Regions from separate parts of the Exiguobacterium sp. s150 genome, predicted to be linked through region 2. Evidence: riboswitches for the same ligand, from Rfam matches in the RefSeq annotation. Region 2 holds a riboswitch; each other region holds the start of a gene.
The links. Region 2 has a riboswitch for thiamine pyrophosphate ahead of tenA (thiaminase II). Riboswitches for the same ligand answer to the same signal wherever they lie in the genome.
Positions count from the first base shown of each region.

Region 1: linked by a shared signal. The riboswitch ahead of thiW (energy coupling factor transporter S component ThiW) and the one ahead of tenA (thiaminase II) in region 2 are both predicted to bind thiamine pyrophosphate.
Region 3: linked by a shared signal. The riboswitch ahead of thiT (energy-coupled thiamine transporter ThiT) and the one ahead of tenA (thiaminase II) in region 2 are both predicted to bind thiamine pyrophosphate.
Region 4: linked by a shared signal. The riboswitch ahead of KNP76_RS12025 (Ykof family thiamine-binding protein) and the one ahead of tenA (thiaminase II) in region 2 are both predicted to bind thiamine pyrophosphate.

Region 1 is NZ_JACSMC010000021.1:21,188-28,685, reverse strand. It holds gene KNP76_RS10715 (NADPH-dependent FMN reductase) at 1-284, opposite strand, end outside; gene KNP76_RS10710 (ring-cleaving dioxygenase) at 281-1,273, opposite strand; gene KNP76_RS10705 (MarR family winged helix-turn-helix transcriptional regulator) at 1,310-1,744, opposite strand; gene KNP76_RS10700 (GNAT family N-acetyltransferase) at 1,876-2,310, opposite strand; gene KNP76_RS10695 (tetratricopeptide repeat protein) at 2,321-3,451, opposite strand; gene KNP76_RS10690 (ribonuclease FAU-1 family protein) at 3,502-4,041, opposite strand; gene KNP76_RS10685 (hypothetical protein) at 4,274-4,996, shown strand; TPP riboswitch at 5,042-5,140, shown strand; gene thiW (energy coupling factor transporter S component ThiW) at 5,203-5,688, shown strand; gene KNP76_RS10675 (hypothetical protein) at 5,756-6,028, shown strand; gene KNP76_RS10670 (GNAT family N-acetyltransferase) at 6,023-6,502, opposite strand; gene KNP76_RS10665 (VOC family protein) at 6,596-6,994, shown strand; gene KNP76_RS10660 (LTA synthase family protein) at 7,088-7,498, shown strand, end outside.
Region 2 is NZ_JACSMC010000032.1:8,471-15,968, reverse strand. It holds gene KNP76_RS12955 (SDR family oxidoreductase) at 1-594, opposite strand, end outside; gene thiE (thiamine phosphate synthase) at 618-1,259, opposite strand; gene thiD (bifunctional hydroxymethylpyrimidine kinase/phosphomethylpyrimidine kinase) at 1,228-2,070, opposite strand; gene thiM (hydroxyethylthiazole kinase) at 2,067-2,855, opposite strand; gene tenA (thiaminase II) at 2,852-3,526, opposite strand; TPP riboswitch at 3,601-3,705, opposite strand; gene pelG (exopolysaccharide Pel transporter PelG) at 3,767-5,215, opposite strand; gene pelF (GT4 family glycosyltransferase PelF) at 5,196-6,614, opposite strand; gene KNP76_RS12920 (DUF2194 domain-containing protein) at 6,611-7,498, opposite strand, start outside.
Region 3 is NZ_JACSMC010000001.1:198,070-205,567, forward strand. It holds gene KNP76_RS01050 (Asp23/Gls24 family envelope stress response protein) at 15-377, opposite strand; gene rpmB (50S ribosomal protein L28) at 630-818, shown strand; gene KNP76_RS01060 (thiamine diphosphokinase) at 876-1,463, opposite strand; gene thiT (energy-coupled thiamine transporter ThiT) at 1,463-2,035, opposite strand; TPP riboswitch at 2,111-2,210, opposite strand; gene rpe (ribulose-phosphate 3-epimerase) at 2,230-2,886, opposite strand; gene rsgA (ribosome small subunit-dependent GTPase A) at 2,891-3,775, opposite strand; gene pknB (Stk1 family PASTA domain-containing Ser/Thr kinase) at 3,822-5,765, opposite strand; gene KNP76_RS01085 (Stp1/IreP family PP2C-type Ser/Thr phosphatase) at 5,771-6,505, opposite strand; gene rlmN (dual-specificity RNA methyltransferase RlmN) at 6,514-7,498, opposite strand, start outside.
Region 4 is NZ_JACSMC010000027.1:18,601-26,098, reverse strand. It holds gene KNP76_RS12045 (DUF1643 domain-containing protein) at 1-210, shown strand, start outside; gene KNP76_RS12040 (energy-coupling factor transporter transmembrane component T family protein) at 226-963, opposite strand; gene KNP76_RS12035 (ABC transporter ATP-binding protein) at 960-2,273, opposite strand; gene KNP76_RS12030 (ECF transporter S component) at 2,284-2,859, opposite strand; gene KNP76_RS12025 (Ykof family thiamine-binding protein) at 2,852-3,445, opposite strand; TPP riboswitch at 3,526-3,626, opposite strand; gene KNP76_RS12020 (GTP-binding protein) at 3,689-4,882, opposite strand; gene KNP76_RS12015 (hypothetical protein) at 4,988-5,251, opposite strand; gene KNP76_RS12010 (SMP-30/gluconolactonase/LRE family protein) at 5,264-6,145, opposite strand; gene rlmN (dual-specificity RNA methyltransferase RlmN) at 6,291-7,352, opposite strand; gene KNP76_RS12000 (amidase family protein) at 7,422-7,498, opposite strand, start outside.

The DNA of each region.
Region 1 (7,498 bases), on a different contig from region 2:
ACGAACCCGTCCATCTCTGCGATTTTCTTAGACCATGCTGCAGCACCTGTTGCGTCGCCGCCTGGCTCACCGAGAAGTGGCAAGCTGAAGTCTGCGATATCGATGATTTCATAGTTCGCATCTCCGCGTTTGTCTGCGAGTTCTTTCACCCATTCTCCGACTTGCGGGCTGACGCGTCCTTCACGAGTAGATCCGAGTACGATTCCAATGTTTAACATAGTAGTTCCTCCTTGTGAGTTGGTTGGTTCTTCTTGTTTACCAAATAAACGATTTAAAAAGCTCATTTCATTCCCTCATATTCTTTCTCAAACGTTTTTGTACTTCTGACCGTATCGATCGGTCGAACCATTGCTTCAATCTGTTCCCGTTTCGGTTCTAAGAACGGCGGGAGTGACAATTTTTCACCGACCGTCTCATACGGCTCATCGCCCATGAATCCTGGTCCGTCCGTTGCCCATTCGAACAGGATTTGTGGCGCGACCCGAGCGTAAGACGATTCGAAGAAGAAGCGGTCGACATAGCCTGACGTCGGTAACCCGAACTGTTGTAATCGTGCTGTCCACTCATCGAGGACGCTTCGGTCATCGACACGGAAAGCAACGTGGTGCACAGTTCCGAACCCTTGGCGCGCGACTGGTGATGTCTCGTCATGGATGACGACGACTTGCGCTCCGTTTCCACCCTCACCCCCTTCAAAGAGATGCGCATCGCCTTCTTGTCCGATTTCTTCGAACAACATGACTTGCTCCATCACTTGTTTGAAATACGTAAAGTCCGCGATGCGGATAAAGATTGGACCGAGGCCTGTAATCGCGTATTCGAGCGGGACCGGTCCGTTTTGCCACGGTTCCCCTGAGGCGACACCGCTGTTGAACTCATCTGAGATGAGTTGGTACGCCTGATCGTCAAAGTCGACGAATGCGAGCGTCTTTTTACCGAATTGCTCAGTGATGCCTTCATGCTTCACGCCGAGGCGGTCGAAGCGGCGCACCCAATACGTGAGGGCTTCATCGGTCGGGACGCGGAATGACGTCTTCGCGATTTCGTTCGTCCCGTGCACGCCTTTTGGGATCCCTGGAAAATCAAAGAACGTCATATCCGTTCCGGCACTCCCCTTATCGTCGGCGAAAAATAAGTGATACGTCTGGATGTCGTCTTGGTTGACCGTCTTTTTAACGAGACGCATTCCAAGGACGTTCGTAAAGAAGTCATAGTTCTTCTCGGCGCTACTCGTAATCGCCGTCACGTGGTGGATTCCTTTTACATGATTCATCGTAATCGCTCCTTCAAAATCTTGATTTCGAGATAATTAATTAAAATTTTTTGACGCTTCGGCGCGTTTGCCAATCGTCTTCAATTGAGTAATCGTGTCTGCTAAATCGAGTCCGTCGAACAGATCGTCCATCCGTTGTTCATGAGCTGGAAAGATGCGCGACATGAGGGCGTCACCTTCATCAGTTAGCGCCGCATACGTAACGCGCCGGTCGCTCGGACATGCTTTGCGAATCAAGTATCCTTTCGCTTCGAGCCGGTCGACGATGTACGTCATGCTCCCGCTCGTCAATAACACTTTTTTGCCGATCGTTTGAATCGGTTGATCGCCTTTATGATACAACAGTTCGAGCACCGAGAATTCGGTCGGGTTCAGCCCGTACTCGGCGACTTCGTGCTTGACCACGTCTTGAATCGATTGCGAGGCCCGAAGCAACACCGTGATGGCTTTTAACGTTTGCCGTTGTTCCATGTGTTCCCCTCCTCTGCTGAGAGAAAACAATACTTTAAATTTCATTATCTTTAATTCAAGATAAATATAACATGACAAATTTGATGGGTCAATCATTTTGTCTCAAAAAAAAGACGAGTTGCCTCGTCTTGTCACGCGCGGCGAATGACCGCCATCTCCCGCCCGAAGCGATCGCCTTCATCGACGAAGCCCAAGCTTTCGTATAATCGATGCGCACCCGTATTGTCCGGATGATAGCCGACAACAATCGGTTCGGTGCCGAACTGCCCCATTTCATCGAGCATGAGTTCGGTCGCCTGACGGCCAATGCCTTTCCCTTGGTGCGCGTGGTCAATCATGATGCGATACACCCAGCGCGCGCCCAATTCTTCGAGCACGGTGTTGTACATAAGAAACCCGACCATCGTCTCGTCCTCATAAATCGCGCGCGCTCGCAGCGTCGGCTCATACATCGCCTGTAGCAGTGAGATCGCGTTCGGTTCCATATACGCTTGTTGCGCGTCACTCAACGTGAGCTGACAACACGTGTACCAGTTTTGTTCTGTGATTGGTTGTAGCGTGATCATTCGATCCTCCTTAATCATACGTCTCGTCCAAGTTACGCGCATAAAACGCGATGGCGCGACGATACCGTTTGATGCTGTCATCCGGATTCGGGTTTGCGAGCAGTTCGAGCAACGTGCCGGTCGCTTCACTGTGACGTCCGAGGTTGTAACGGGTCATTGCTTGGAACACTTTGAGCGCCGCGATGTCTGGGAACTGTTCAATCGCTTTCGTGAACAACTCTTCGGCATCGTCGTAACGTCCGAGTGCCCGGTACGTACTGCCGAGCCCGATGTATGTCTCCCGTAACTCGTCTCCGGTGAGGCCGAGGCGAATCGCCCGTTCGTAATGCGGAACGGCTTGTCGCTCTTCCCCGAGTGCGTCATAGCACCACGCACAGTGCGCGTGCAGGCGAGGGTTCTTCTCATCTTGGCGCAGCAACATGAGGAGCAGTTGTTTGGCACGTTCGAGTTCCCCGTTCTCACGAAGGCGAATCGCTTCGTCGAGTCCTTCCTCTTCGACGCGGATCGGCACTTGTAAATCGCTCAAGTCGTTGAGCCACGCCTGTAGCGCTTCGTAAAATCGGCCGACGTGCACGCCGTCGACGAGGGCATGGTGGGCTTGGACGGAGAGTGGAATCATCATTCGGTCACCCGTTGCCGTGAACTTTCCCCAGGCGATGCGTGGGACGCTATCGTGCTTCTCGTCGTTGATCGGATGGCTGATACTCGTGAACGATACCCACGGCACACTCGTGATAAAGAGTAAATCATCCGACTCCTCGTCTCCGACGTAGACGTTTCGCTTCGCCTCCTCCATTCGCGACGCGACGGTGTCCATAAACGCAGGGAACGACTCTTTGAACGAGACGGTACAAAAATTGAAGACGTCCCCGTCCATCATGACGGTGAACGACGGATGGACGACGTCATGTTCGACGACGGTCTCTCCGCGCATGCGGTATCGAAATTCCGGAATCGTGTTCGCCGTCTTGACCACCCCGTATAAGAACAGCTTGAAAAACGATTGTCCGGTCGTCTTCGCATGCGTATGTAATTTTGTGACGTCGAGCGTCGCCGTCACGTTAAAATGTGGGGCGGCGAACGCCTTGAAAAACTCGTAATGCTTCTTTCGTGGCCACGTATCGATGTCAATCTGTTTCATGGTTCATCCCCCTGCGCTTTTCTTTCACTGTATCAAAGGAAGCCGCACGTTCAAAGCATTTGCTTCAATGTCTCGTAATGCCCTTGTGCAAGGTCAAAGTAGACGAAGTCACGGCGCTCGATACGGTCGAGCGTCTGTTCGAAGTCACGCCAGCCGGTGACGACGAGCTCCGGTGTCAATTCGCCCGTCAACCGCGCTTCCTCGAATTCATCTTCGTCTTTTCGGACGATGTCCCCGTTCGGGAAGACTAAAATGTCGAGCAACAAGTCGTCCATATAGGGGATTCCGTCCTCTTTGCCAATCGATTGGACGATATCGATGTACCACTGGACGATGTGACCCGTGTCATCAAACATGACCGTCACCCCAAACGGTTCATTGTCCGGGAAATATTGGAGCCACGCAAAGCCGGCGTCGGCCACGATGAATTCCTCTCCGTTATGTTGCTTATACTGCGGGGCCCGGACCGCATCGATTTGAAACAAGGCGACCGTCCCTGAGAAATGTTCGTCATGGACGTCCATCTGGGCATAGCGGTGTTCAAGAATCCGCTCCCAATCCCGTCGGTTGGCAAATTTTCGTTTTGGCATCGTACTCGCTCCTTCATAGCTCGTTTGCTTTAACAGTTCGCCAAAATCCGACAGTTCCCTGTTCAGTCGTACAGATTCTGTTCAGTTAACCTGACAGGATCACGCCCTACTACACCACAACGAAAACGTGTATAGGTTCTCATCCGTTTCCATCCATGCTACGCTTCTTTATGAATAGGTAAAATTTGTATAATCAAAGGGGTGCAATGTGACACGTTTATTTATATTCGGGTTGGGCCTACTGTTACTTGCAGGCTGTACCGATCCAATCGAAAAGCCGGTCATTCCAGCGGATTCGAACGAACCTGCGCCAGAAATCATGACCGAATGGACTCGGGAGGACTTCAAGGACGTTTTTGACCAACATGAAGTCGCCGAAAAATTACTTGAAACCCTCAAGGCGAACGGACTCACGCCGTATCGTGAGACGTTCGAACGGGTCGTCATCGCTGGTAACGGCATCCACCACACTTATGCAGACGTCTATCCGTTCCAACTCGACGATGGAACGTACGCCACGGTGTTTGAAGGCGAGGACGGGTTGATTGCGAACGGGACGGAAGCGATTGCCCCGCTCTTCTGGCAAGAAACGTCGTTCTTACAGTTCGTCGAGGAGGTCGAGAAACGGAAATATGGGACGAGCGCCCCACCGGAAGACGTCACGTTGACACAAGATGCGTTTCAATCGATTTACGATCGTCACGCCTACACGTCCGCACTCATCGTCGAGCTCGACGAATGGGGCGTATCAATCGCCCGCGAGCCGCTCAAGGATATCATCATCGCCGGGGACGGCGTGACCGAAGTGACCGCGGATTTGATTGTGTTTGAGGTCAAGAGCGGGTATGCCATCGTCTACGACCGAGACGGGGAAATCTTTAAAGGGCCCGAGTCCATCGCGCCATTGTTCTGGAACGAAATCGATTACAAACATCTGCTCGAGAAGAACGAATGAACCATCGAACGCTTATGATGACACTATGTTATACTTAAACGAATAAACGACCACTAGGGGAGCCTTCGGGCTGAGACGGCAAACGCCGGACCCTTTGAACCTGATCTGGCTCATACCAGCGTAGGGAAGTGGCATGGGATTCGTCTGTTCCACGCCACTTTTCCTTTTGGAGAAGTGGCGTTTTCATTTTGAAGGGAGACTGATCCATGCGTATTCAACAACTCACTTGGATGGCGATGCTCGTCGCCATCGCGATTATCGGCTCATTGTTCATCTCGATTCCGACCGGAGTCGCCCGGGCTTTCCCAATCCAACATATGGTGAACGTCATCGCGGCGGTCACCGTCGGCCCGCTCGGTGCCGTCCTTGTCGCCTTCGTGACCGGACTGGTTCGGGTCATGACAGGAACCGGTTCCCTACTCGCGTTCCCTGGCGGCATGATTGGTGCAATTCTCGCCGGAATCTTCTATATGAAGACGAACCGCGTCGCCTTCGCCGCACTCGGTGAAGTGATTGGAACGGGCGTCATCGCCTCGCTCATCGCTGTGCCTTACGCGAAAATCTTGATGGGGACTGAGTTCGGCGCGTTCTTCTTTTTCCCGGCCTTCCTCGCCTCGAGCGTGACCGGCGCCTTACTCGGCTGGATTGTGCTCGCTCGCGTCAAACAGTTGCGGCCTGCTCTCAAGCAATAATTGATTCATTTGGCCTCTCCTTTTCGTTCAAACGAATGGTAAAATAAGGGTATATCATTCGAAAGGAGTGACCGTATTGACTCGATTACAGTCAGGGGTGATTGGAGCGACTGCTCTTGTAATCACCGCCCTGTTATTTACGTTAGAGCGCATCGCGGCGTATACGCGTTGGCACGCCTTGGTCGCTACAGGCGTTTGGCCTGAGGAACCGACCGTCATGGATCTGTTGGTGCAAAATTGGTTCATCCCTCTCTTCGGCTTCATCGCCATCATCTGTTTCTTCATGGCCGGGAATTCGGTTAAAGCGACCACAACGAAAACAGGGACGACCGCCTCATGACGGTTGTCCCTGTTTGACGTGATACACCCAAATCGCTTCTCCGTTCCATTCGTCGATGCGGCCGCTATCGACGAATCCACCTCGCTGATAAAACCGCTTCGCCGGTTCATTTGCCGCGTGTAAACTGAGGACGATGTCATCCACGTCGAATCGGTCTTGAATGAAGATGAGCGCCAACTGTAGAAAACGTGATCCAAGCCCCCGTCCTTGCTCATGCGCATCCATCATAAAACGGTCGAGCCACACGTAGCGGTCGATTTTGTTCTCCGCCCCAATCATCATGAAGCCGACCGGTCGTTCGTCGAGACAAAGCGCATAGCACTGCCACGCGTATTTGACGTCGACTTCCATCTCGCGAAGCGATTCCGCATTCGTTTCGATGAAGCGGGACTGCTCCGCAGCGACGGTCAAGCCGATGACGACGTCCCGGTTCGTGTTATCAACCGGTTGAATCGTTAACACTTCCGTATCCATCCTTTCGCCTCCCCGGTATCCTATACGCCCTTTGCCCATGAAAAGTTCCGTTTCCAATATGGATTCGCTAAACTAAAAGAAAGGAGTGATACGATGAAACAAATCCACCATCTCTGCATCCAAACGCCCGACTATGAGGCGTCTAAACGATTCTATGAAGCGCTTGGATTCGAACTCGTTCAGGAATCGCCTGACTTTCATACACGGGCGTTCAATAGCTGGCTCAAGCTCGGCGACTTTTACATCGAGCTCCAGACGGCAAAAGTCGACGAGACGTTGACCCCCTATTCGAAACACGTGGCCGGCCCTGTCCATTTCGCTCTGTACGTAGACGACCTCGAAACAGAAGTGCGACGGCTCGAGGCGCTCGATGTACCGTTCTTACCGAAACAGGGCGGCAACATCTACTTCGTCGTCGACGGCTATTTAAGCAAATTAAAAGCCCCGGAAGGCACGATCATCGAACTTCGGGACTCGTTTTTAATCAAGTGAGGCGACGCGCCTCACTTTTTTTGTACACCGTGATGTTTTTGGCCACTTGAAAACAGGAACACTTAACCAACTTGGTTTTCTTGGAGGCAACGCATGAAATATCTCGATTATTGGACTTACTTGATTCTCTCGCTCCTCAAGCTCTATTTATTCAGCGTGCTGACGACGAGTGCATTCACATTCCACTTCTTCCTCGTCAACGTCGGCATGATCCTCATGATGACGAGCTGGGCATTACTCGTTCGACCGAACGTTCGCAGATGGATCCTCCTCGCCTCGCTATTTTTACATAGCACCTTGCTCATCTCGGACGCTTGGTATTACCGCTATTTCGGAAACGTCTTGTCGGTCGCGCTCTTGTCAGATGCCGGCCAGATGGGTGACGTCGGCGGTGGATTCTTGACGTTGATTCAGGCGACCGATTTCCTCTTTTTCGCCGACTTACTCGTTTTTGGGGCAATCGTGATGTATCGAAAACGGCACCCCGTTCGAGAGACGAGAGGA
Region 2 (7,498 bases):
GTCGATTGACTTGTTATAGGCCGCTTCGTGGCCAATCACATGGGCGAGGAAAGCCGCCACGTCGGCGCGTGGAACTTCACCGGTCGACACGTCCCCGGTCTTCACTTTCCCAGTCCCGGCGTCATCCGTGAGCGCCCCTGGACGAACGATCGTGTATGTCAATCCGCTCTCCTCGAGCAGACGATCCGCGTGATGTTTCGCCACGTAATACGGTTTCATCTCATCCGGCCATGCCGAGCGGTCTTCCGCCTTCAACGCGCTCACCATGACGAACTGTTTCACACCTTGTTGTTTTGAAGCTTCGATACTTTTCGCTGCCCCGTCTAAATCGATCAAGAGCGTCTTATCGGCACCCGTATGTCCGCCAGAACCTGCTGCGAATACGACGACGTCGGCACCGTCGATGGCGTCTGCCAAGTTCGCGACGTCGCCTTCAAGGTCACCGAGTACGGCTTGATAGCCTTTGTTTTTAAAATCTTCGAGTTGTTCGTCTTTCCGTACCATCGCCGTCACCTCATGCTTGCCTTCCTCCTGTAAGCGTTCGACGAGCTGTTTTCCAATCTGTCCGTTCGCACCAATTACAAATACGTTCATCTGTCTTCCTCCTCGAATCGAATTCAGAGACACTTGAAACGTCGGGTGGCTGCTGCCACGTCCGGCGCCGAAGCGATGGCCGAGATGATGGCGACCCCGTCGGCCCCGTCACGTCGAATCAACTCGACATGTTCAGGCCGAATGCCCCCAATCCCCACAATCGGGAGCTCTCGGTACGCCGCCCGCACTTGACGGATGAGCGTCGTCCCGTTCACTTCCCCGGCGTCCGCTTTTGAGTCCGTCGGAAAGATGGGGCCGATGCCGACATAGTCCGCATGCACCATCGCCGTCGTCGCTTCTTCGAGCGAATGGACGGAGACACCGAGCCATTTGTCCGCCCCAATCATCTGTCTGACGCGACGGGCCGACGCATCTTCTTGCCCGACATGGACCCCGTCCGCGTCGAGCTTCATCGCCAGCTCGACATCATCGTTCACGATAAACGGGACGCCGTACGCGCGACAAAGTCGAAGCAACGTCCGGGCCACCGCTTCTTTTTGATCTCCATACAGTGCCTCATTTCCTTTTTCGCGAAATTGAAAACATGTGACGCCACATTGAAGTGCCGTCTCGACCGTCCGGAAGATGTCTTTTGTGTTCGTCGTTCCACAGATGAAGTACAGCTCTAGCTGTTCAGCGAGCTCGGCTCGTCGTGATCGTTTCAAGCGTGACACCCTCCTCTCCGTGCATCCCGTACGCCCAATGGTTCGTCGGTCCGTGCCCGGTTCCGATCTCGAGTCCATACGTGATGGCGCTTTGGATGAACCGCTTTGCCGTCACGGTTGCCTCAATCATCGGACGGCCTTTGGCGAGCTCGGCCGTGAGCGCCGCCGAGAACGTACAGCCAGTGCCGTGCGTGTCAAGCGTGTCGATACGCGGTGCCGAGACGAGGAAGGCCTCTGACGCCGTCAAGACGAGATCTTCGGCACGTTCACCCTCGAGATGACCGCCTTTTAAGACGACGGCCTTCGCACCGAGCGCCAAGATTCGTTCCGCCGCTTCAAGACGGTCTTGGAATGAGCGAATCGTCAAACCCGTCAACACTTCTGCTTCCGGCACGTTCGGCGTGACGACGGTCGCGAGCGGCAACAACGCCGTCTTGAGCGCCTCGACAGCCGTGTCTTGAAGCAAAGACGCCCCCCCTTTTGCGATCATGACCGGGTCGACGACGAGCTGTTTGAACGCATGCCGCTTCACGCCGGAAGCGACGGTCTCGATTCGACTCGCATCGAACAACATCCCGGTCTTGCACGCCTCGATTGAAAAATCGGAGCCGATCGCATCGAGTTGTTGCGCGAGCAATTCAGCCGATACCGCTTCGACGCCATGCACACCACGTGTGTTTTGCGCCGTGACTGCCGTCAAGACGCTCGTCCCGAATACACCGAGCTCTTGAAACGTCTTCAAATCGGCTTGAATGCCGGCGCCGCCGCCCGAATCAGATCCGGCAATCGTCAACACTTGTGCGCGCTTCATGACACCACCTCAATCCGGTCGCTCGGCAGTTCGACCGCGGTCATCTTCCCAAGCTCGTTCAAGAAATGAATTGGGAAATCGCCCGATCCCTCGGCACGTGCGGTCGCGAGTTCCCCGCAACGGGCGTATCCGGCGAGCGCCGTCGATGTCGCGGTCATCGCGTCAGCCTCAACCGCAAGAAACGCGCCGACGACCGCGCTGAGCAGACAGCCGGTCCCGGTCGTCCGCGTCATCGTTTCGGTTCCTCCTTTGATTTCAATCGTCACGTCCCCGTCGCTGACGACATCCGTCTCTCCGGTCATCGCGACGACACAGCGATACCGTTTGGCCGCCTCGCGCGCGACGTCTGTCACGTCTTGCAACGCTTCTCCCGCGTCGACCCCGCGCGCGTGCGCCGTCCGGTCAATCAATGTCGCCATCTCACCGGCGTTCCCCCGGATAACCGTCACCTGAACCTGCTCGAGGATTGCAGTCGCCACTTGACGTCGAAACGCCGTCGCACCGACACCGACCGGATCGAAGACGATAGGACGTCCTGCAGCGTTCGCCGCTTGTCCCGCTCGAATCATCGTCCTTTCCGTCGTCGCATCGAGCGTGCCGATATTCAACACGAGCGCATCGCTCACCGTCGCCATTTCCGCTACTTCCTCGACAGCGGACGCCATGACCGGTGACGCACCGATCGCGAGCAATCCGTTCGCCGAGAAGTTGGCGACGACGATGTTCGTAACGTTATGGATGAGCGGCCGCTCGGCCCGTACCTTATCCCACAAATCACGCTTCATCGGCTCACCTCCACCGGAACGTCCCACGTCTCGAGCGTCCAGGCCATCTGCCAAAACGCCACTTCGTAATAACAGCTCTTCAAGAACAACTGACGGTAACGTTTGCGTTCGGCTTCTGTCGCTTGCTCGGCCAACAGATTGAGTCGTTCAATCTGTTCTTCGACGAGTTCGCGGAACCATTCCGACCCATACGTCGCAATCCAAGCCGTATAGATCGGATGCTCCGGCTTTGCATCTTTCAATCGTTCGCCAATCTCGTAGTATACCCAGTAGCACGGTAAAATCGCTGCGAGTACGTCCCCGAGCGTCGGTCCGGCTTGTTGCATGTGCATCGCGTACGCATATGCGGTCGGCGCCGGCTCGAACATACGTCGCTCTTCCTCGGTCACATCAAGCATCGTGAAGAACTCACGATGTAACGCGTGTTCCGCCTCGATCGTGTGGAGCGCGTGTGTCAAAAAACGGCTCGACAGTTCCATATCTTGCGCCACGATTGCCCCTCTCGCCTGCACTTTCGAAAATTGGTTCAGATAGTATGAGTCTTGCAGAACATAGTGGCGAAACTTCGCCTCGTCGAGCGTCCCTTCGCCGAGTGATCGGACGAACGGGTGGTCAAAACTCGCTTGGAACAAAGTATCCGCTTCTTGTCGGATGTGTTGGGTGAACGTCATGATGAACTCCTCCTTTTGTATGAAAAAACGCCGCCTCCCATAACGGAAGCGGCGTCGGACATATAGCGTGAGAAAAGTCGTTTCGCCCACTTCCCTCCGCTAGCGTGAACTAGATCAGGTTCAAAGGGTCTGGACCTCGTCCATCTCAGCCGCGTCATGCGACTCCCCTAGTGGCAAACATTATGAAATTCGGTCGTCTTCGGACACATCATATCAATCTTTCGCTGAAATAGGAACCCTTCAACGCGAGAAGCGACGATTCAATGCCGTTCCCATCTGTGAGAAGCGCTCGATTCCGAGCTTGCGTCGATTCGAGGACGCGAACACGTAATAGTCGACTTTTCCCATGAAATACATCAAGCGCAAACCGGCGATAAAGAACGTGATGGTCGTACTGACGGCAAACCCGACGCCGTACCAATCGATGCCGAGCGGTAGCAGCGCCAGGGTGAAGAGTGCGTTGCCTGTGAAAAATGACAAGTTAACGAATAGTGCCCCGCGCCGGTCCTCAAAATAGAGAAGGAGTAGCGTCAAGACGAGAATCATCGCGTTCGCGAAAGCGGCGAGCGTCGTCATCCGAAAGATTTGACCGACTTCTTCCGGTACGCCAATCCAGCCGACGAACACACCCGCCATGAGAATGGCGAACAACGTGACGACCCCTTGGCTTCGTCCGAGACGAATCAATTCGTTCTTCAGGACGGTCGTCATCGTCTGTTTCGCCTTATCGATTTGATGCAAAGCGCCCCCGTAGTTGATGAGGCCGTAGAACGTGCGATACCGTTCATAAAAGCGTGTCTCGACGGCGACGACGAACAAGAGTTGGGTCGGGACAATCGTCAAGTAAGACCAGAATACGGCCGTGTCATAGTACGGGTTGAACACGAACGATTCCGCGACGACGGTCCGCCCCTCCCCGAACCAAATGATGAAGTTCGTCACCCAAATGCCAAGAACGTACAAGACGCCGATGGCGAACAAATCGGGGTAGAGATCAAAATAGCGGAAATAGGAAAACTCGTTCGTCGCATAGCGGAGCGGGAACGTCCGTAGCATCGCAAAGAATAAGCCGAACAGCGTGACGAGCATCCCGACCGTGAAGCCGAGCAACAGCTCCAAGCTCGTCGGGTCCACTAGGATGCGGCTAATCAAGAACACACCGCCAATCGCGATAAAACCGCCGAGTAAAAAGCTGTACGCGATCGCCTGATAAAACTTGGCAGCGCTCAAAAATAAGAACATGACCCAAATGACGTTAATCGTCATGAACAAGACGAACAAGACGAGCTTATACAAAAAATCGAGCGGTGAAATCATCCAAAAGATGCTGTACATGATGATTGCTGCGAGCATCGTCACTTTCAGCATTCCGGTAAAGACGGGAAAAATATCGTGTGCTTTCTTCTCGTAAAACAAATCGGCGACGTAGCGCGTGACGACGAGCTGTTGGAAACTGAACAAGATTTGCGAGAAGATGAACGCATAAGATACCGACAACATAAACAGCGTCCGTTCCTCGAGTGAGAGCATCGGCATTTGAAACGCCAGCCATTGAATCGTCCCGACGACCAAAATGACGATGAGCCAAGGTCCTGAGGTGACGAGACCGGAGAACGTGTACGCCTTCAGTCGGGATGAATAGTAGTCTTCTTGAAACAACTTCTGTAACTTAAACCCGATGCCCGCCATACTGTTCCCTCCTCGCTTCATAGATTGCTTTGTACCGGTCGACGAACTGTTGCAACCGATAATATTGACGGACGCGTTCGCGGCCGTTCTTGCCGAAGCGCATCCGTTCACGCGGATAATCTATCATCCACTCGATTTTATCGGCGAGTGCTTCCGGGTGGACAGGCGGCACGATGAACCCGGCTGGACCGAACGGGTCGTCCGAGCGACCGTATAAAAGTTCCGAACAGGCACCGACGTCCGTCGCCACCCATGGAATACCGGCAGCCATCCCTTCTAGGACGGCTAGCGGCTGCCCTTCCGAGATGCTCGTCAGTAGCAACAAATCGAACGTCGGTAACCATTCCTGCACATTCACTTTCCCGACAAGTTCGACATAATCCGTCAGACCGCTCTGTTCAATCAACAACCGACATTCCTCGGCATATTCTTCGTCCTCATCGAGCGGGCCCATAATCGTCAGTTTAAAGAGACGGCGCCGTTCTTGTAAAATCTTCGCCCCATAAATCATCGTCTTTAAATCTTTAATCGGTACGACACGGACGATGGCCCCGATTTGAAACACGTCGTGCTCGACCGGCTCGATGACCGGACGGATGTGGCGATCGGCGATGCCGTTGGCGATAATCTTCGTCTTTTCGCTCGGTGCCCCAATCCATTCCTGATATTCACGATTCCGTTCAAACAGCGTAATAATCTCATCGGCCGCATTGTAAGCCTCGCGTGACAAGTGGTGGAAGAAACGGACCCAGCGCGGCTTGTACGGAGCCGGAATCCAGTAGGACTGAAGAATCTCTTCTTCGCGCTCACGGGAATAAATGCCATGCTCGGTTAATATGAACGGGATGCCTTGTGTCTCTTTCATATAGGAGGCGACCATCCCGGCGTAACCGGTCGACACGGAATGGACGAGATCGACGTCGGGGAGCGGCTGATGCAACACGCGAAGCACCGGCATGTACATGCTTTGCCACATCCAAAAGTAGTCGATGAAAGATCCACCGTTCATCTCTTCAGAATAGGCGGTCTTGACGTTGTGCCAGAAAAACTCACTGGCGAAAAACGCCTCACTCGAGGGGACTCGCGTCCCGATAATCCCGAGCGCTTGTCGATTCGGACTCTTCAACATCAGCCAATCCGACAGCTTCCGCTCTTCCTCAGGCGCGAGTTTCATCCGTCCTTTCCCCTTCACACCGGACTCGTTCAAATAGAGATGCGTGATTCCAGACACATTTTCCGGCAACACATACTTCATGTCCTCGGGACGCTTCACGGTCGGTTGGATGGAGATGATTTGAAACTCCACATCCGGCATCTCTTCAATCAGCGTCTGGGTCCAACTCGACACCCCTCCGCTCACGTACGGATAACTCCCTTCTAACACGAGTCCAATCTTCATGGTGTGCCTCCTTCGATGGCAATCTGAGCGTTCGCCGCCGTCAATGTGACCAAGTAGAGCGGGCGATCCGCTTCCATTTGTTCGACCGTCCCAAAGTCGAACGTACCTGTCTCAAGCGATTGTCCGGACTTGAGCCGGACCGTGAAATGCGACGGATTGACGAGCCCTTCGCCTGACAAGTAGACAGTCCCGTCATCAAACGAGATGTTCACGTCCGCCGCTTGGTAGGTGATGAGCTTTTCCGTCGCGTAATGCTGGGTATACGACTGCAGGTGCGGATAGTTTGTATTCACGTCGTCATTGATTTTTTTCAGACTGGCGAACATCGTGTCCCAGTCACGTCCAAGTGCCCGGTCGGGGTCGATAACGTCATCTGGGTGAATGAAGTGCGAGAAGACGCCAAAATTGGCAATCGCGTCGACCATCTGGAAAATCGAACCGCGCTCTTCCCCGTAATCGCTCGATACACGTGGAAAGTGGTAGACGTGAGGGTGTGTCTCATCGAACTCGAACTCTTGCACGAAATCCCCGTTCTCTGGTTCCCCGGTATAAAGCGACGCGATTGTGCGCAGTTCAGGTAACGCTTCAGCGATCGCATCGACGCCGGTCCGATTCAAGGCGTTCGACGGTGGGACGTACGATTTGAGCGTCTCAGCCGGGAAATAGTTCGCGAACACGGACTCGGCTTGAAGAAGCGACCGCTTCATCTCGTCTTTATCTTTCCACGGGATATAGCCATACGTCGGGTCAATCGGCTCATCAGCCGTGACGAGGGATTGATGGTTATAGCCATGTAAACCGATTTCTCCACCGCTTGCCAATAACTTACGACCGAAAAACAGCATCGGGAATTCGCCTCGTCTAATCAACTCTTCATCGACGAG
Region 3 (7,498 bases), on a different contig from region 2:
CTCCTCCGTTTCCGTCAGTCATTCGTCAGCCGAACGCCTTGGACGAATATGTTTACTGACGAAACGTTTAATCCTAACGTTTCACCGAGCGTGTACTTCACGCGACTTTGCACGTTATATGCCACTTCTGACACTTTCGTACCGTAGCTGACAATAATGTGCATGTCGATATGTACATCATCACCATCTTGTCGTACGACGACACCGCGCGCGTAGTTCTCACGTTTCAATAGTTCCGCGATTCCGTCTTTCAATTGAGCTTGAGACGCCATGCCGACGACTCCGAAACATTCCATCGCCGCGCCACCCGCGAGTGTTGCCACGACGTCGTTCGTAATGTCAATATTGCCATATGTTGTCTTCATATCAATTGCCATATGGAGTAGCCTCCTTCATTCGGAATGATTCCTTCACTACATTCTACAATATCTACCTCGTTATTTAAAGGACCTGCTCCTAAACTCGGTCAATTGTGGTCGTAACCCTCATCCATTATTAAAATCCTTACCAGTAATGTCAAGTTTTTTTCTTGTCATACTATTATTTTCTAGTTGCATCGGGAAAAAACCCGTGCTAATATAAACGAGTGTCTATTAGGACGAACCCACATAAAAAAGGAGGGGAAACGCATGGCACGTAAATGCTACGTAACAGGTAAATCACCTAAGTCAGGTAACAACCGTTCGCACGCACTCAACAAGACGAAACGTACTTGGGGTGTAAACGTACAAAAAGTTCGTATTCTCGTTGACGGTAAACCGAAACGCGTTTGGGTTTCAGCTCGCGCTCTTAAATCAGGTCTCGTTGAACGCGTATAATCTTATACACGAACGAAACAAATCCCAGCGGCATGCGCCGATGGGATTTTTTTATGCTTATTTTTTGACGTACAAGACGAGGACCATACCGTCATGTACGACGAGTTCTGCCGTTTTTGCGTCCCACTCGTTTGAAATCGTCAACGCCTCGTGGCTGACGACGTCGTGACGGTCGAGCGGGTATTTGACGCCACGGATCGTGACGTTCGCCCGCTTCCATGGAATAAGCGACAAATAATGGTCGTCACGCCGCGCAAGCGCGTGTCGGCCCTCCCGTGCGAGAGAGACGATTTGGCCGTCGGCATAAAGACACATCTCCGGGTAAGCCTCGAGCAACCCGATGTTCCCGAGCGTCATGTCGAGCCTGCCTCCGAGCGCCCCGTAGACGAGCATCTCGTCAGCCCCATGCCCGCGTGCCGCCTCGAGGGCGATCTCGAGGTCGGTCACGTCTTTTTCAGACGGATAGCGTAACGCCTCATCCGGTACGACTCCCGTGAACGAATCGAAGTCGCCGACGACGAGGTTCGGTTCGATCCCTTGGGCGAGGAGCGTCGCGTAACCCCCGTCGACAGCGATGACGTAATCGACGTCGTCGGGAAGAGACGGAACGGGTGACGGACTAGCCGCCACAATCAAGACACGCATTAGCGGACGTCCCGCGTGGCGAGCGTCGCGAAGCGCGGCGCCGTCGTGAACAAGAGCACGAGCACGATCGTCGCAATCAAGAAGGACGGGAGCATATACGTCATGTTATAGCCGAGCGAATAGGCGACGACCGGCCCTTCCGCATATTGGGCGAAGAAGACGATTCCCGACAGGACGTGCGCGGCGTAACGGAGGAGCGAACCGAGGAGCGCCCCGAGCACCAAATAGAGGACGAGCGTCTTTTTCGAACCGTCTTTGGCGGCCCGTTTCACTTGTCCGGCGAAGACGCCCGCCATCCCGACGAGGCCATACGCGAACGTGTAGTCGACTAAAAATTGGACCGGCGTGAAGATGTAGGCGCCGAACAGCAGTTGGAGCGTCCCGACGAGCGCGCCGGTCGCGAGACCGCCTTTTAATCCATGGCGATACGCCATCACGAAAATCGGCAACATGACGAGTGTGATCGACCCACCTTGCGGCATCCGATACGGCATGAGCAAATCAAAGATCAAGGCGAGCGCCGAGAAGAGTGAAATCTCAATCAGCGCCTGTAGTGTTAATTTTTGTTTCATTTTCCATTTCCCCCTTTATCGTAAAGAACGACAAAAAGCAGCATGACGTAAACGCCATGCTGCTTGGATTCGCAACGTGCATTTTCGCCACATCCCTACGTCCGTGTGAACGGAACAGGTTCAAAGGGTTAGCGCATGCCTCTCAGCCACAGATGTGACACCCCTTGCGACAATATTTGTTGTTCTATCCTCGATTATACACGAGATGCGTTGCGAATGCCATCGATTGCTGCTTTATAGTCCGGTTCGTTGTAAATCGCCGAGCCCGCAACGAGGACGTCAGCCCCTGCGTCGATGCACAGTTTCGCCGTCGTCGCGTTCACGCCGCCATCAATCTCGATTTCAAAGTCGAGCCCACGTGCTTGACGCATCTCGCGGAGTGCCGCGATTTTCGGAACGACCGACTCGATGAACGCCTGCCCCCCAAAGCCCGGGTTCACGGTCATAAGAAGCACCATGTCGACGTCTTGGACGACATGCTCAATCGTACTGATTGGCGTATGCGGGTTCAAGACGACCCCACTTTTCGCCCCGGCCGCCTTGATTTGTTGCAAGACGCGATGTACGTGATTCGTCGCCTCGACGTGGATCGTGACGATGTCCGCTCCCGCTTTAATGAAATCATCGACGAACCGTTCCGGCTGGTCAATCATCAAGTGGACGTCCAATACCATGTCGGTCTTTTGACGTAAGCTCGAAAGGACAGGCAAGCCAATCGAGATGTTCGGGACGAACTGTCCGTCCATGACGTCAAAATGGATATAATCGGCCCCGGCCGTCTCGACCGCTTTCACTTCTGCTTCTAGGTTGGCGAAGTCCGCCGCTAAAATCGATGGTGCAATTTTAATCATCAGTTCAGTACCTCCGTTGTCTATCGTTAATCTCTTCCATAAACGTAACATAGTTGTCGTAACGAGTGGAAGCGATTTCGCCCGATTCGACGGCCGCCTTGACGGCACAGCCCGGCTCGTTCACGTGGGCACAGCCCCGGAACTTGCAGTCGTCATGTCGTTCGACGAACTCGGGGAAGCACCAACGCAACTCTTCCGCTTCGAGCTCTTGTGGGAACTCGAGGCTTGAGAAGCCAGGCGTGTCGGCGACGAGACCACCGCCGAGTTGAATTAGCGTGACATGACGCGTCGTATGCTTCCCGCGGCCGAGCGACTTCGAGATTTTCCCGGTCGCAAGCTCAAGTTCAGGCGCGACGGCGTTCAACAGTGAACTCTTCCCGACACCGGTCTGACCCGCGAACACGCTCGTCTTCGCCTCGAACAAGTCCCGTATCGCCTCGACCCCAGACCCTCTCTCTGTCGACGTCTCGATGACGTCATAGCCAATCGACCGATAGAGCGAAGCCGCCTGTTCAATTGCTTCCATCTCATCCTCATTCAGCAGGTCCATCTTCGTCAACACGATGATCGGATGAATCTGTTTCGATTCAATCAAGACGAGAAAACGATCGAGCAAGTGATACGAGAAAGCCGGTTCCTTCACCGAGAACAGTAAGAACGCTTGATCGATATTGGCGATCGGTGGTCGGACGAGGTGGTTCGACCGCTCGTCAACGGCTAAAATGTAGCCGGTCCCGTCTTTTTGATCTTGAATCTCAACATCGTCTCCGACGACCGGCGAGATGTTGCGATTACGGAAATTTCCGCGTGCACGACAGCGAATCTCTTGCTTTGTTTCTGTCATGACATCGTAAAAACCGCCTTGTAGGCGAATGATCGTTCCTTTCATCCTGTTTCCTCCTAGAAAAAGAGGTGACGCGCACGCCACCTCTTTGTTATTGTGCATCCTTCGCTTGGGCGTACGTGACCGTGTCGGTCCGAACGACTTCCCCATCGACTTCAATCGTCGCCGTCCCGACTTCGTCAGGCGCGATGACGAGCGTATAGGAGTATGTCGTCGTCTCCGTTATCTTATCACGGAGCACTTCAATCTCGCCACGCGCATCGACCGTCCGAATGACGACCTCGACGGGCTCAGGCGTCTCGCCTTCTGCCGGTGGTTCAATCTCAACGCTCACTTCTCGTTCGATGGACGCATCCGTCGGTTCGACACCGAGCGAGACGATGACCGTCAATTCCGTACCTGGGTCAACGGCCGTGCCTGCTGTCGGCAGCTGGCGGATGATTTGGTTCGAAGGTACGCTCGTCGAATACTCGTCACGCTTGACGATTTTCAAGTTGTTTTGTTCGGCGTACGTCGTCGCTTCTTCGAACGTGTAACCGGCCAAGTTGGCAAGTTCGATTTTATTGCTGCCCGTCGACACGACGAGCGTGACCGTCACTTCTGACGGGACGACTTCTTCGCCCGGAGCGAGCGATTGTGAGATGACATCTCCGTTATCGACCGTCTCCGAAGCTTCTTTTTGGATGTCGATATCCGTGAAGTCCAAGTCTTTTAACGTTCGCTCTGCCGCCGACTGGGACAACCCTTCGACGTCCGGCATCCGGACCGTCTCTTTCCCTGCCGAGACGACGAGCGTGACCGTCGTACCGCGTTTTGGCTTCCGTCCGGCCGGTGGATTTTGTGAAATGACGTTACCAGCTTCGATGTTGTCACTAGCCCGTTCCGTCACATCGACGACGAAGCCCGAAGCCTCGAGTTCTGTCGTCGCCTCGTCTTCAGTCATTCCGACGACGTCAGGTACGACGGACCGTGACATCTCGTCTGCGACGACATACGCCCCGATTCCACCGCCGATGAGTAACAGCGCGAGCAATAACCAGAGCCACCATTTGCGTTTCTTCGGCTTCTTGGCGTCCGGTTTCGGTTCGACCGGTGCGACCGGTTTTGACGGCTGCTCGCTCGGTGGCGTCGTCTCTTCCGCGACGACCGGTGCCATGACCAGCGTCTGGTCGAACGCATCTTGTTCCGCATTCACTCGTTTCGGCTCGTTCGCGCGCGCCGGATCGAGAGAAGTCATGCAGTCTTTCTTGAATGAGGCGACCGACGTGTGTCGTGCGCCAGGCGATTTCGCGAGCGCCTGCATGATACAGTTCTCGAGCGCTTGCGGAATTTTCGGGTTCAAGTCCATCGGTCGAATCGGGTCGTCTTGCAGATGCTGAAGTGCGACGGCGACCGGTGTCTCTCCGATGAACGGAACACGTCCGGTCACGAGTTCGTACAACACGGCACCGAGCGAATAAATATCCGATTTCTCGTCGGCGAACTTTCCACGTGCCTGCTCTGGTGAGAAGTAATGGACCGAGCCGAGCACCGACATCGTATGCGTGAGCGTCGCGTTCGACATGGCGACGGCGATTCCGAAGTCGGTCACTTTCACGTTCCCGTTTTGGTCGATCATCATGTTTTGCGGTTTGATGTCGCGATGGATGATTCGGTTCGCATGGGCGTGGTCAATTGCATCACAAATCTGTCCCATGATGCGTAACGCCTCTTCGACAGATATGTATTCTTCTTGCAAGTATTGTTTGAGCGTCATCCCATCGACATGTTCCATGACGATATAATAGATGTCTTGCTCATCCCCGACGTCATAGATGGCGACGATGTTCGGATGGTTGAGGCTAGTTGCCGCGTGGGCTTCTCGTTCGAACCGTCGGATAAACTGTTCGTTATGCGAGAATTCAGATCGTAACACTTTGATGGCGACAGTACGGTTCAAAATCTCATCGTGGGCCCGATAGACATTTGCCATACCCCCGCTGCCGATTTGCTGTTCGATCCGATAACGATCGTTAATTCGTTCTCCGCTTCGCATCGGATTCATCCTCTCTTTCTATCTGTAAATTGGACGATAGCGACGGTAATGTTGTCGCTTCCGCCCAAGCGGTTGGCTTGATTGATCAATTGATCGGCTTTGACGTCAGCAGAAATCGGACGTTCGAGCACGAGCAAAATATCTTCATCCGTCAAGTGATTCGTCAACCCGTCCGTACAGATTAAGATCGTGTCGAATTCAGGTTCGGCAAATACTTGTAAATCAGGTTCGACGTGCTCGTTCGAACCAATCGCGCGCGTGATGATGTTCCGTTTCGGATGGACCCGCATCTCTTCCTCGGTCAGTTCACCGAGCTGTTTCAAGACGTTGACGTAAGAATGGTCTTCGGTCAACTGATGCAGCGCCCCGTCGCGTAACGCGTAGACGCGGCTGTCCCCGACGTGAACGATGACGATCGTCTCATCGTGCCAGCACACCCCGGCAATCGTCGTCCCCATCATGACGAGGTTCGACTGTTTTGAAAAGGCGAGCACTTGTTCATTGGCTAGTTCCACGTTGTCGCGGAACCACTGCTCCATTTCCATCGGCGTGGCCGGAAGCGTCGGGAAAGCGCGTCGGAACTGTTCGATGACGAGTTCACTCGCGACTTCCCCGGCTTCATGCCCGCCCATCCCGTCGGCAACGAGGGCGATTCCGGCGTGCTCGTCCCCTAAAATCAGAACGGCATCCTCGTTTTGCGTCCTCACTTGCCCACGGTCGGTTCGATAGGCTAATTCCATCTTTCCCATTACCTCGTTTCTTGTTCGCGCTCCTTCGCTCGAAGCTGCCCACAAGCGGCATCGATATCCGAACCTTGTTCGCGACGAATCGTCACGTTCACTTTTCGATCTTTGAGCACTTTTTCAAAGGCAAAAATTTGTTTACGCGGTGTGCGGACGTAGTCACGCTCGAGTACGTGGTTGACCGGAATCAAGTTGACGTGACATTTGACGCCTTTCAACAAGTCGGCGAGTTGATGCGCGTGCTCTTCCGTGTCGTTGACGCCGCCAAATAAACCGTATTCGAACGTGATGCGGCGACCGCTTTTCTCCGTATAGTAATTGACGGCTTCCATCAACTTATCCAAGTTGTAGGCCCGGTTGATCGGCATGAGGCGTGTCCGGATTTCCGTCGTCGGCGCGTGAAGCGAGATGGCGAAGTTGATACGCATCCCTTCATCGGCGAACTTGTAGATTTTCGGTACGATCCCACTCGTCGACACCGTGATGTGGCGTGAACCGATGTTCAAGCCGTCGTCGTGGTTGACCGTGCGCAAAAAGCGCATCAATTCGTCGTAGTTATCGAACGGTTCGCCAATTCCCATGACGACGATCGAGTCGACACGTTCACCGCTCGCGTCGAGCGCGCGTTGGACGTCGAGCACCTGGGCCGTGATTTCACCGGCTTCTAGGTTACGTTTCAAACCGCCGAGCGTCGAGGCACAAAACGTGCAGCCGATGCGGCAGCCGACTTGGGTCGTGACACAGACCGAGTTGCCGTACTCATGGCGCATGAGCACCGTCTCGATGGAATAACCGTCTTGAAGCTCGAACAAGAACTTGATTGTCCCGTCCTGTGACTCTTGACGGACGAGTTCTTTGAGTGTCGTCAATTGGAACGCCGCATCTAATTTCTCGCGGAGCGGTTTCGAGACGTTCGTCATTTCGTCGAACGATGTCACCCGCTTGACGTACATCCAGTCGTATAACTGTTTCGCGCGGAACGACTTTTCT
Region 4 (7,498 bases), on a different contig from region 2:
CCCGGTCGGCTCATGCATCACGCGACCGCGTATAAGACGCTCTTCGCCGACCACGAGGCGAACATGTTCTGTATCGGGACGACCGCCAAAGGTGAACCGCAACAGATTCGAATGGCCAACGAGAACACCGTGCTCGAGCCGTTCAACAACGAATCAATCAAACCGAAGTTCCGTATCGTCAAAGAAACGAAACAGGACGACTCCGAGTGAGTCGTCCTGTTTTTTTTAACGGATCCCCACCCACATACTCACGACGAACAAGAGGACTAAACATGCGGCCAAGACGAAATCGTTCCGCGTGACGGGGACGACCTCGTACGTGCTGCGGCGTTCCCCCGTGAACCCGCGCGCCTCCATCGAGAAGGCGATCCGTTCGGCTTGGCGGATCGAACCGGCCAGGAGCGGAATCAATAGCTTCGGGACATGTCGGACGTGGTCGAGTCGCGTCTCGAGCCGGACGCCCCGGAGCGCGTGCGTCTCATAGAGCTGGATCAGTTCGCTCTTTAAAATCGGAAAGAACCGAAATCCGACGAAGACGCTATAGGCGATCTTCGGTGATAGCTTGCCTTGTTGCATCAAGCTGTAGACGAAACGCTTCGGGTCCGTCGTCAGCGTAAACAACAGTGAGAGTGCCGTGAACGCCAAGACGCGCAAGGCGAGCGTCACGGCAAGGCGCACGTTCTCTTCCGTCACGTCGTTGCCGAACAGCGTGAACACGACCGCCCCACCCGCCTCTCTTCCGAAGACGAGCGTCGTCCAGAGTGTCCCGATCGCGGTCAATAGAAACGGGATCATGAACAGTCCCCACCGCCGCCAGCTCACGTCGGCGAACAGTGTTTGCAGGAGGAGCGTGCCGGTAAAGACGAGCAGCGGGGTCCATGGGTTGTACATGAAGGCGAGACCGAACATGAGGCACGTCACGGTCAAAAACTTGAGCGTCGGGTTCATCTCATGAAACGTCATCCCATCCCCTCCATCCATAACCCATGAGCCTGAAGGAGTTCCGGCTGCTCCCAAAGCGATGCGTCATACGGACCGTTCAACTTCCCGTCGTGCATCAAATAATACGTATTCGCAGCCCGGGCGAAGTTGAGGTCGTGCGTCACGAACAGCACGGCCTGACCGTCACGTGCCCGTTCTTCCATCAAGTCATAAAGCGCACCGAGCGACGCCTCGTCTTGTCCGGCGGTCGGTTCATCGAACGCGATGAGTCGTTTCCCAGAGAGCAACATCACGCCAATCGCGAGTCGGCGCTTTTGTCCGTGACTGAGCGAGAGCGGATGGGCGTCATGTAATCGCTCGAGACCGAGCCGCGTCAACACGTCTTCAATCGGGTGATCGTGTCCGTACGCGAGCTCGTGCGCCACCTCGCTCGTGACGAACAGGTGTGCCGGCGATTGCGGGACGAGCCCGACGTCGCGATGGTTCCGGGCGAGACTCCTGAGCCATGTCGATTTGCCGCTCCCGTTACGACCGAGGATGGCGACGACCTCTCCCTCGGCGACGGTCAAGTCACTCGCTGCGAGTTCGAATTCTTTTCGTTTTAAATTCGGTATGTGAAATAAATTGTGTTCCCCTTTTTCGCTCGTAATCGGTGCGAACGTATAGTCGGGGCGCATCTCGAACGGTCCATCGTAGACGATTCGCCCCTCCATAAGTTCGACTTGCCGGTCGAAGAAATCGCCCCACACGTACGGGCGATGTTCGATGACGACGACGTTGACGCTACGGGCGACGCCGTCGAGCCAACGGACGAACCGAGCCGCGGTCTCCGGGTCGAGATGGGCGAGCGGTTCATCAAGGAGGAGCCATTCCGGACGGCCAATCAGTGCACAGGCGACGGCGATTTGCTGCTTCTCGCCACCAGACAAGTCATGGATGTAGCGATGTCGATAATCGTCGAGCCGCAACGTCCGTAACATCATCTCGACGCGCCCCATCATCTCCTCGCGGGGGACGTGAAAGTTTTCGAGCGTAAAGATCAGCTCTTCCTCGACCGTCTGCATGACGAACTGACTGTCGGGGTCTTGGAACACGGTGCCGACCCGACGATTCACCTCGCCGGCCGCGTACGTGTCATAAGGCCGGTCGAACAAGTCGAGCCTTCCGGTCACGATGCCGTCACAGTTGTCCGGATAGAGCCGGTTCATCATGGCGAACAGTGTCGATTTCCCCGACCCGCTCGACCCGCTGATGAGTGTCCGCCCATCCCGGAGCGTGAGCGTGACGTCTGCCAATACGTCGGTCGACTTGCCGGGATAACGAAACGTCAACTGCTCCGCCTCAACCATGGGCGCGTCCTTGACGTGCGAGCGCGTAGCCTTCGAGCGCACCCGTCCTGAGCAACAAGTCGCTCAAAATCTTTCCACCGAGCCCTGCGATGAGCATCCCGCTCGTGGCGCGCAGGGCGAACATCGTCGCCACGTACGTCGGGCTGAGTGCCGCGAGGCCGCCCATGACGTATGTATAGGCGAAACTCGTCACGGCCGCACCGAAGCCAGCGAGCATGAGCACCCACAGGTCATATCGTTTATACCCGGTGACGGCGAACGCCGCTTCGGCTCCGAGTCCTTGAATGATCCCGACGAGAATGATGCGTGGCCCGATTGCGTTCCCAATCATCATCTCAATCGTCGCCGCGAGCACTTCCGACAAAAAGGCGGCACCGGGCTTACGGATGATATAGGCGGCGATAATCGAGACGATGAACCAAATCCCGAAAATCCATTCATAGGCGATTGGCCCAATCAGCCCAGCCCACAAATTTCCGACGTGGACGAACGCCAAATAGACGACGGCGAAGACGACCGATAAAATCGACAACAAGACGATCTCTTTTAACTTCCACGACTTAAGCATTGTTTTGTCCCTCGTGTGACGGACTGTTCACACTGAACGTGACCGTCATGACGACGTGGCTCGTCTTCGCACGCACCCGGTCGAACGTCGCCTCGTAAAACGAGAATACCGGCTCGATGTCGCCATGGATGCCGGAGGCGTAATGCATCGAGTCATTGAACACACCGCGCGCTTTTGCAAAGTCGATTTCTTCATAGATGATGTCCATATACGTTTCGTCCCCGAGCGGATAGAGTGCGAACTGGGATGAGACGTATTGGTTTTCGACCGAACCGTTCGCCGGCTCGTTCGTCACGTCGAGCAAGTTGTCCCCCGTCGTGTCGCCAGGGCAGCCGACCGAGAACGTCCCGCTCATCGAGACGTGCACCCCCGACTTCGTCGCATGAGATAAGACGGCCTTGGCCACATCGAATACGTGCTCACTCCGTCCCCGGATGATCGTCGAGACGTCATCGGTATGGCGCCAGACGTTCTGTAAGTCCGTCTCCTTCAGTGCGCCTTTGATGACGCTCACGAAATCGGACGTCATCGGGCTGAGTGTAAAGCGGAACCCGACAATCGGGCTCGTTCCACATTGGTTGTTCATGTTCTGTTCCCCCTTTATCTGTATGCACGAAAAAAGCCGCATCCATGAGAATGCGGCCACTCGTCCAATTAAAGTCCATCAGAAAAAGTGCCACACTTCCTCACGCCGGTATTACCCGGATCGAGTCATAAGGGATCGGAGCCATGCTCACATCTCAGCCGAAGCACCCCTAGTGTAGTCCAATGTATGCGGTTTGTTCATGCAAGGAACAGTATAGACGACCAATTTCGATTTGTAAACGGTTTATGAGAAAGTGACAACGCCATTCCCTGGAAGCGTGTCTTCGAGCATCGTCCAATCGAGCGCCATCTCTTCGTCAGTCAACAGGCAAGTATCAAGCATCGATTCGACACGCGCACGGTCCATTCGCTGTCCAATTAAAACGAGCTCGGTTTGGCGGTCGCCGTAAGGCTCGATATAGTCTTCAGCGAGCTCCGGTTCTGCCGCGAACATAAGCCGGCGCTCCTCTTCCGGAAGCGTCGCGAGCCACCGCCCGGCGTGCTCGAGCGTCGAGGCGTATCCGGCCTGCGAGAACAAGCAGGCGAGGTCGTTACGCGAAGCAATCCATAAAAATCCTTTTGCCCGCACGATTTCCTCAGGGAACTGCTCAATCCACGCATGAAGTCGCGCTGGGTGGAACGGACGACGGCGACGATAGACGAACGAGCTGATGCCGTACTCTTCGGTCTCCGGCGTATGTTCTTCCGCCTCAAGCTCTTGGATCCAGCCGGCCGAATGCATCGCCTGCTCGAAATCGAACAGCTTGACGTCGAGCAGTTCGGTCAAGTCGACGTTCGAATGAACCGACGTCAATAGTTTTGCAGACGGGTTGAGCGTCTTCAGCAGACCGGCCATCTCGTTCAGTTCGGCCTCCGACACCCGGTCGGCTTTGTTCAAGACGATGATATCGGCGAACTCGACCTGGTCGACGAGCAGGTCGACGACTTCACGGACATCCGTCTCATCGATTGCTTGTTTCCGCTCATGAAGCGACTCGCCGGAGTTGAAATCTTTCAAGAACCGGTAAGCGTCGACGACGGTCACCATCGCATCGATATAGACACGGCTCGTCAAGTCGATGCCGAGCGCGTCATCGGCATACGTGAACGTCTGGGCCACGGGAATCGGTTCCGAGATTCCGGACGACTCGATGATGATCCCGTCAAGTTCACGGTCGTTCGTGAGTTCTTGGACCGCCTCGAGGAGGTCTTCACGGAGCGTGCAACAGATGCAACCGTTCGACAGCTCGACTAGCTTCTCATCGGTCCGCGAAAATCCACTTTGTTCGATTAAACGCTCATCGATATTCAATTCGCTCATATCATTGACGATGACGGCATACTTCTTGCCGGTGCGATTGTTTAAAATATGGTTCATTAACGTCGTCTTGCCGCTCCCAAGATAGCCTGACAACACGGTGATTGGAATTCGTTTCATCATTAACAGCCCCCAAATAGTAATCATTACTTTTTAGATAATGAACGGGATTGACCATCTTGTCAACAAAAAAACACGCTCGCAAGGAGCGTGTTTCAGGCATGGCTATTCTTCGAGTGCTTTCCGTTCCGCCTCTGAGCGTGGATAAGCGTTCGCCTGCCACTCGGCCCGATAGATCGAATCGAGCTGCGTCAAGCCGACCTCATCCTCATCTTTGTCCGCGTCGACGCTCGGCGTCTCGTCCCATTTCGGTTCGAGGTAAGAATGATCGTTCGTCTCGCGGTCGTCGAGGTATTTCTTCACCCCGACTCGCGCCACCGCCGCGAGCGCGAGACCGATTCCTACGCGAACGAGCATGCGTTTCACCATGATTCTCCCTCCTTAACGTCCGAAACGATAAAGTGGCATCCCTTTCACTTCCGTATCGATTTTAAACACCGACCCGGCATCCGGATACGTTTCGAGCGCCTCGTCATCCAACCCTTCACGCGCGGTCGTGATGGCGAGTTGCTTCAAGTCGTCCCCGATGAAACAGCATGACGTCACGTTCGGCGCCGGCACCATGACTTCGAGCACTTTCTCGCCCGTCTCGGGGTTCCAGCGCGAGACGCGACCGCCGGCGAAGTGGGCGATCCATAAATGACCCTCTTCGTCCGAGGTCATGCCGTCAGGGAAGCCGTCCTCATCCTTAAATTCGACGACGACCTCCCCTTCCCCAAACGTACCGGACGACAAGTCGTACGGATAACGTCGAACCGTCTCGGTCGGCGTGTCGATATGATAAAACCATTTGTGGTCCGGTGACCACGTCAGACCATTTGATAAGGTCAGACCTGTGAGCATCTCTTCGGTCGTGCCGTCGCGGTCCAACCGATAGAGTGTGGCCTCATTCTCCTCGTCTTCCAAATGGAGCGTTCCCGCAAAGATTCGTCCGTACGGGTCGGCCTTGCCGTCGTTGAATCGAAGCACGCCGTCCGCATCATCGAGTTCGACGAGCTTGTCGAGTTGTTTTGAAGACTCGTCCCATTCATAGATACCGTCCTTCAATCCGACGATGACACCGTCCGTCACTTTCGGAACGGCGAAGCCGATCTGTTGGCCCATATCGGCTGAAGAGAGCTCATCTTCTTTCTCATCGTACCACCAGAGCGTGTGCCCTTCGATGTCGACCCAGTAGAATCGCTTCAACTCAGCGTCCCAACACGGCCCTTCCCCAAGCGTATTTCTGACTCGAATCCAACATGTCGCGTTCACGTTCTCCATTAAATAGCCTCCACTCTCTCCTGTGATGTCAAAAGACTATTCCCTAGACCGGACGTCTCTAGTCCTATTTCTGAAAATTGTTTATCCTGTCCTGCGTCCGGACGTCAACAAAAAAACTCCCACTGAGGTTAGCGGGAGAATCAACTTATTTGGCACCTTCCACGTTCATATGTTTACTGCGGAGCTGTCCGCAGGCCGCATCGATGTCGGTCCCATGTTCGAGACGGACACCCGTGTTGACGCCACGTTTCTTCAAAATGTCGTAAAACGCCATGATGTCCTCCGACGTACTGCGCTCATATTGGATATGCTCGTTGACCGGGTTGTATGGAATCAAGTTGACGTACGACTTGTCTTTGATGTCCGCGATCAAGTCGGCGAGCTCTTCGGCATGTTCCGGCAAGTCGTTCACTTTCGAGAGAAGAATGTACTCGAACGTGATCCGTTTGTTCGTCTTCTCGACATAATAGCGGATGGCCGGCATGAGCTTGTCGAGCGGGAACGCCCGGTTGATCTTCATGATCTGTGTCCGGAGCGCGTCGTTCGGCGCGTGGAGCGATAGCGCCAAGTTGATGCGCAAATCGAGGTCGGCGAACTTGTAAATCTTATCGGCGAGCCCACTCGTCGAGACGTTGATTTTCCGCGGCGCGATGGCGAGACCGCGCTCGTCTTTGACGACACGAAGGAAATCGACTAAGTGATCGAAGTTGTCGAATGGCTCCCCGATTCCCATGACGACGATATGACTGACGCGGGCACCTTCCCCGACTTCGTCCAAGTAATGTTGCACGGTCATGATCTGCTCGACGACTTCGCCTGCCGTCAAATCGCGTGTCTTCTTCAACAGACCGCTCGCACAGAAGCTGCAACCGATGTTGCACCCGACTTGAGTCGTCACACAGACCGAGCGACCATATTTATGGCGCATGAGCACCGTCTCGATGTAGTGGCCGTCGTGAAGTTTAAGTAAGAATTTGACCGTCCCGTCGTCCGCCTCTTGTTTGACGAACAACTCTTGTGTCGAGATGACGAAACGTTCCGCAAGCGCTGTTTTCACTTCATCTCGCACGTTGATGGCATCCATCGATTTGACCCGGTCGATGTAGAGCGAGTCCCAAATTTGTCTCGCGTGATAGGCACTGTATCCAAAATCGACACAGACGTCCGTCAGCTGATCAAACGTCAGCCCGTATATAGATGGTTTCATTGCAATCTGTCCTTTCTTCAATCCGCATAATTCCCATTGTAGCGGACCGCGTCGACGGGTGCAACGTTCTTACAACGGCGGAAGCGGCCGCGTGACATGACGTTCGAACGCGTAGGCGATGCGAATCAAATCGCGCTCCGCGTAAC